3 regions of the Lactobacillus sp. UBA5813 genome follow, and region 2 is predicted to be linked to each of the others. Evidence: predicted binding sites of a transcription regulator. Region 2 holds the regulator's gene; each other region holds the start of a gene.
The links. The regulator LexA, encoded in region 2, represses DNA repair genes until DNA is damaged. The targets are predictions, from matches to a motif close to CNAACANNTGTTNG.

Region 1 (2,281 bases), on a different contig from region 2:
TTTTGAGAAGAATTTAACCAATCGATTGCAGATAATCATTTGAACTATTAATTATTTTCGAATTGCAGTTCCCACCAGCTAAACTAGCAGATAAAAGAAATCCATAAATAAATAATAATTGGATATTTTTTATTAAGGTCGCACCTGATCCGACGGATATACCGTACAATCTCAGAAAGCCTATTAATAAAAAATGACTGAATATTACGATCGATTAATTAATGAGAATTGTAACCAAGCAGATTTCTGGCGGATTTACCGTCTAGAAGAGGAGCAATTGACAATTTATTTCAATCCCTATTGTAACATACAAAAGATATTATTTGCATAGTTAAAAGAGAGTTTATTATCATTAATCCGTTTTGTTTAATTCTTTTCTTTGCTTATCGACTTGTGATTGCTGAATGTATTGGTCGGTTGCAGAAATTCCTGTATGTCCAAGCTGTGAAGCGACAACCATGACATCTTTGCTTTCATCATATAGTTCAGTTCCAAGAGAGTGCCGCAGTTTGTGAGGAGTTGTTCTGTTGCCATCAGGAAAAGCTTCAGAATATTTGCCAACGAAACGTTCAACGGTGTTGGTTGCAATTCTTTTAGCCTGTCCAGCATATTTGGTAAGGAATAATGCCTGTTCATTTTTAGCAGGTTGATATCTTTTTTCTCGAATATCCAGATAGGATTTGATGTATGGCATTGCCCAATCAGCAATTAGCGGTGCATCTTTTTTATTGCCTTTTCGAATAACAAGAATACTGCGATCTCGTAAATTCAGGTCTTTCAAATTTAAACGGGCCAATTCTGAAACACGAATTCCTGAACCAAGCAGCATGGCAATAACGGCCAAATCTCTTTCTTTGTTAAATAGGAAAGAAGAGCGTGCTCTGCTGCTCAAGGTGTGTTCATATTGATTGGAAATGAAGTCAAGCCATTCATGCTTTTTTTCACCCATATAAAGCATCGGTGAAAATTTTGCATTCCGGTAAGAGATAGATTCTTTAGATCCTTTGACCAAAGGAACTTTAAGCATAACGTTTCTGTAAAAATAGGGCTCACCATTATTTAAGTCAGCTGTAACAGTGAGGTAATGGAAGAGGGAACGAAGAGCATTAATTGTTCGATTGATCGTCTTTTTACTATCACGAGTAGACTGCTTATTTTGTCTGAAACTGAGCTCCTTTAAAAACATTTGAATTTGAGCGGCTTGCAAGTGCCCGAGTGTAGAAAGTTCAATATCCTTGTTGCTTTTTGCATTGCTGATTGTACCTTGATCAGGATGTTCAATGTCTGCTGGCGTTTCCCTTAACCAGTCAAAAAACCTTCTGAATTCAGTCAAATATTGATAGACAGTAGTAACAGCTAGGTTAGGCTGCTGGGTATAGTAAAAAACATAAGTAGGTAAGTCCTGTAATTCCTTGTCTATCAAACGAGCGTATTGTTTTGAATCCATTTCTTTTCGTCTCCGAATTTGTATGATACATATGATATTATAACGAACATATGGTCGATTGTAAAGCGATGATGGCACATAAAAGTTGTTACTAAATCAAAATAACCTTAACTTTCTTTTAAAAAAGAAAGTTAGAAAAAAAGCAAACACATAAGAAAGCGGTTTACATTTAAGATGATATAATGATGATGAATTTATTTTTATATAGAGGTAAAAAGCAATGAAGTTGAAAAAATTACAGTTTGTTCTGTAGCTTTGGCTTTAGCCGTTACACCAGTAATTGCTAATGTTAATGGCTTTCAATCTGCCACCGAAACAAAGGTTAAGGCTACAACGTCACAACAAGGAAAAGTAAAGTTAATCAATCACGTTGCATACGATTGCTCTACTGTTTCTATTCCGGTTTATAACCGTAATGGCAAACAACTTACTAATTATAAAAAATTGAAGGCTGGATCAAGCATTAAGTACTATGGCAAGCCAGTTATTCTTCAAGGAACAAAATATACTGTTGAAAATCCATTTACGCCAGTAACTATTAAAGGTACGAATTATGTTAACTTAGGTGACAAGGTTAAGATGGGCTTTGATGTTAACAAGGCTCACTTCTTTGATAAAGATACTACAAAAGCTATTGTTAAATAAATCCTACTTTTTCTCCCTCTATATAAATAAAACATTATAAAAAATAGCTCACTATTGCTAAGGCAATAATGAGCTATTTGTACTTTAAAATACATCACTGATATTGAAATTATTCTTAAATGCTGAAATACCAGTTTATTTTTAATTAAACTCTTTATCTTAAAATATCTTTGTTATTCTTATCGTTTA
Region 2 (2,281 bases):
GGTAATCCTTCGTCTTTTGCAAACTTCTTCGATAAAGATATATATTATTTACGTTGTTGATGCTTCATCATATTCATCACTTGTTTAACCTTTTTAGCAGAAGGCTTTTGTCCCATTTGTGACATCATTGCAACGATCATATCTTCATTGATTGGAGGATTATCTTGGAAATACTTCTTCATATAAGCTCTAGCACCGTAAAAGCCACCAATTAATCCGATACCAAGAGCAACAATAATTAAAACAATTGCTAAACCTAAATTCATAATTTAAAAATCCTCCATTAACTAACAGAATATATCTTACAAAAAAATAAAACTTTTTTAAAGCCTAATTTAATCTTTTCTCAAGCCCTTTTTTCTTTGGGCACGTTTTGCACGTTCAGAAGTTACTTCATTACCATCTTTATCTATAATAACCGTATCTTCCAATTGTTGTTTGAAACCAGCTCTAAAATTGGCTAAAAACTTTTTGTGAAGTTCTTTTCTTTCAGCTTCTTCTTCAGGTGTCAGACCTTCATTTTCTTTCTTGTGATAAAGCTCGTTGATTCGGTCTGTTACCTTTTTAATTTCATCTTTGTCCATGATTTAACACCTCTATATATAACGATAGTTTACAGTATTTGTGTAGATAAAAAAAGTAATAAATTTAAGAACGTTCGTTTGTATATCGTTTTGTTTTTTGCTAAACTAATACTTAAAGAATATTAGACACAAATGGGGTTACATTATGACTAACAACCACGAATCAAAACAACTCGAAATTTTGCAATACATCTACGATACCGTTGAGGATCGCGGTTTTCCGCCAACTGTTCGTGAAATCTGCTCAGCAGTTAATTTATCTTCAACTTCAACGGTTCACGGCCATTTATCACGGCTTGAACGCAAAGGACTTTTAATTAAAGATGCAACTAAGCCCCGTGCAATCGAAATTACGAAAAAAGGACGCGAAAAACTAGGCATTAAGCCTAAAGAAATACCGGTTGTCGGTGTTGTTACTGCAGGGCAGCCAATTTTAGCAGTTGAAGATATTGATGATTATTTCCCACTTCCACCTGATTTAAAGGCAGATGCCGGCGATCTGTTCATGCTTAAGGTTCATGGTGAGAGTATGATCAACGCGGGAATTTTAAATGGTGATAATGTAATTGTCAGAAAGCAATCTTCTGCTTCTAATGGTGAAATTGTAGTCGCCATGACAGAAGATAACGAAGCAACGGTTAAGCGCTTTTACAAAGAAAACGGCCATTACCGTTTGCAACCGGAAAATGATACAATGGCACCGATTATCTTATCTAAGGTCAGCATTTTAGGCAAGGTTGTTGGCCTTTACCGTAGTAATATTGATTAAATAAAGCAAGAGACTAGGAAGTTAGTTCCTAGTCTTTTTTATGCCAACATTTTGGTAAGTTTTTCTTCAAATTTTGGCAGCCATTTTAGTTGATAACCTGCCCGCGTAGGGTGAATCGGATCAGCCTTATAAAGCACATCTTGTTTTTGAAAAGCAGGATCATGATACAAATCTAACAGTTCAAAATGATATTTCTTCTGCAGAGTTAAAGCACGATCAACCATTTTTTGATAAAGCGGATTATCAAAGGGAGGATTGGTATAAAGCAGTACCGGACAATGCCATTTTTTCTGTGCATTAGCAATGATAAATTCTAGTGCGCCAGTAATAGTCTTAGTATCAAAATTCTCATTCTCGACAATTTGTCCTAAAGGCTTATCCTTTGTCGCATCATTGGTCGACAATTGCAAAACGAACGCGTCTGGTCTATCAGCCACTAAGAAGTTGGCGTAGAAGCGATTAATATATGAATCTGGATCATAATCGCTGCTGTTAGGATCTGTATTGCCGCATAAAGTCGTACCATTTTCGGCATCTTTCACTGCCTGAATCCCATCCCTTTTCCAAAGATAATCAACAAATGATTCTCCTAATGCTCCATAGCCTAACGTCACAGATGAACCCAGAAACAGAACTTGTTTATCAAAAAGAGGTCCTTTAATGGCCTTCACATTGTTAACGCTGTATTTGCGGCTGTTGCCAGGCAGAGCAGCCAACTCGATATATTTGCGCTGACTCAAGGGATGCTTTTCAATGCTCTCTCTTAATTCCCAGACAGCAGGAGTAGATAAATCATTGTTTTGCTTAATCGAAATTAAAAAAGTTTCGTTGCTCATTTAATCTCCTTTCCTTAAAAACGGCATAACTGCCAGCCAGTCTCTAGCTATTTGTTCAGTCAACTTACGATTATAAAAAACCACTGCGGAAA
Region 3 (2,281 bases), on a different contig from region 2:
ATATCGTGTTACCGGGCTTAAGAATAACCGCAAGTTGACTATTAAAGCTGGTTCTCAAGCCGTAACTGCTACAGTTACTGTTAATGGGGCTACAGTGCAACGTAAGGCCATTGCTGCAAACAGCAAAGATAGCTTGAACTTGTCAAGCGGTGCCAAAACTGTTGCTATTACTTTGAGTAATGATACTGATACTTCAATTAAGATTGCCGGTAAAAAAGTTCCATATACTACCACTGGTCAATCTAGAACAATTACCTTGTTGATTGGTAAAGCAAGTTCACAAATCAGTTCTTCTAGCTCAAGCACGCAAAGCAGTACACAGAGCAGTTCAACTACTAACTCATACAACAAGCAACAAAGCAGCAGTCATCAGAGTCAGACTCAATCAAGTCAAACGCAATCTTCAACTACGCGGAGCAACCAGACTAAAAATGACCAAAACAACCAAGGTAAAAGCGGTCAAGGCCAACAAAGCAGTCAAAACAATCAAGGTAAAAGCGGTCAAGGCCAACAAAGCAGTCAAAACAATAACGATAAAGGCAATGACGCTGGTAACCGTTAGTTTGATTAGAGTGGTATTTTAGAGGAGATAAAAATGAATTTACCTAATAAATTAACAATGTTTAGAATCTTTATGATTCCAGTATTTATGTTGCTTATTATTTTTAGAGGAGCAACAGGCGGCTATACTGCTACAGTCGGTGTAGCACACGGAACAGTAATTTCTTGGCTTCAAGTGATTGCTGTTGTAGTATTTGCAGTAGCTTCTGCTACTGACTGGCTTGATGGTCATATTGCTCGTTCACGCAATTTGGTTACCAACTTCGGTAAGTTTGCTGACCCACTTGCTGATAAGATGTTGACAATGACTGCCTTCATTTTCTTGGTTTCACTTAATTTAGCTCCAGCATGGGTAGTTGCAATTATTGTTTGTCGTGAACTTGCAGTAACTGGTTTACGTTTAATCGTTGTTGAAAATGATGGTGAAGTTATCGCTGCTAAAATGCCAGGCAAGATCAAGACCACAGCACAAATGCTTTCAATTATTTTCTTGCTTTTAGGTGATCCATTCTATATCGGAACTGTTTTGCTTTACATCGCTTTAATCTTTGCCGTTTACTCCGGTTACGATTATTTTCATTCATCATGGGGCGTATTCAAGGGCTCAATGTAGTTTGATAATCAAATAAATCATAAAAAAGATTGGATTTATCCAATCTTTTTTATTTTCTACAGTAAAATAGCAATTTTTTTCGTATTTATAATATAGAGGATAAAATGCTTGAACGCTCGTTCGCTTTTTCCTTGCAATCTGCTAAAGAGTCAAAGTATAATTAATATGTAATTTCCATAGGAGGTAAATAGTTTGGCCAAAGATGAAAAAAAGGCTGCCTTAGATGCGGCCCTCAAAAAGATTGAAAAGAACTTTGGTAAGGGCGCTGTTATGCGGATGGGTGAAAAAGCCGATACGCAAATTTCAACTGTCCCAACCGGTTCAATTGCATTGGATGCAGCCCTTGGTGTTGGTGGCTATCCACGTGGGAGAATTATTGAAGTATATGGTCCTGAATCTTCAGGTAAGACGACGGTTGCTTTGCATGCCGTAGCTGAAGTACAAAAGCGCGGTGGTACGGCTGCTTATATCGATTCCGAAAACGCTATGGATCCAGCTTATGCGGAAGCTTTAGGCGTTGATATTGATTCTTTGATTTTGTCACAACCAAATACTGGTGAAGAAGGTCTGCAGATCGCTGATACTTTAATTTCCAGTGGTGCTATCGACATTGTAGTTGTCGATTCAGTTGCTGCCTTGGTTCCACGAGCAGAAATTGAAGGTGAAATGGGTGATGCCCATGTTGGTTTGCAGGCTCGTCTTATGAGCCAGGCTCTTAGAAAGCTTTCAGGAACAATTTCTAGGACAAAAACCATTGCAATCTTCATTAACCAGATTCGCGAAAAGGTCGGTGTCATGTTTGGTAACCCTGAAACTACGCCAGGTGGTCGTGCTTTGAAGTTCTACTCAACGATTAGACTTGAAGTAAGAAGAGCTGAACAAATTAAGCAGTCTGGTGATGTTTTAGGTAACCGCGTTAAGATTAAGGTTGTTAAGAACAAAGTTGCCCCACCATTTAAGGTTGCCGAAGTAGATATGATGTATGGCAAAGGCATCTCACAAAGTGGTGAACTTTTGGATATGGCAGCTGATAAGAATATTATCGATAAAGCTGGATCATGGTATTCATATAAGTCTGATCGAATTGGACAGGGACGTGAAAATGCT

Region 1: the regulator LexA is predicted to act here: its motif matches at 1,491-1,504, upstream of xerS (tyrosine recombinase XerS).
Region 3: the regulator LexA is predicted to act here: its motif matches at 1,284-1,297, upstream of recA (recombinase RecA).

The regions. Positions count from the first base shown of each region.
Region 1 is NZ_DICZ01000027.1:16,207-18,487, forward strand. Features, by position in the region: gene xerS (tyrosine recombinase XerS) at 353-1,447, opposite strand; partial or broken gene B2008_RS08340 (SLAP domain-containing protein) at 1,703-1,942, shown strand.
Region 2 is NZ_DICZ01000015.1:53,024-55,304, forward strand. Features, by position in the region: gene B2008_RS02940 (YneF family protein) at 45-266, opposite strand; gene B2008_RS02945 (DUF896 domain-containing protein) at 336-584, opposite strand; gene lexA (transcriptional repressor LexA) at 730-1,353, shown strand; gene B2008_RS02955 (SGNH/GDSL hydrolase family protein) at 1,392-2,189, opposite strand; partial or broken gene B2008_RS02960 (uracil-DNA glycosylase) at 2,190-2,281, opposite strand, start outside.
Region 3 is NZ_DICZ01000044.1:95,053-97,333, forward strand. Features, by position in the region: gene B2008_RS07900 (helix-turn-helix domain-containing protein) at 1-562, shown strand, start outside; gene pgsA (CDP-diacylglycerol--glycerol-3-phosphate 3-phosphatidyltransferase) at 596-1,174, shown strand; gene recA (recombinase RecA) at 1,367-2,281, shown strand, end outside.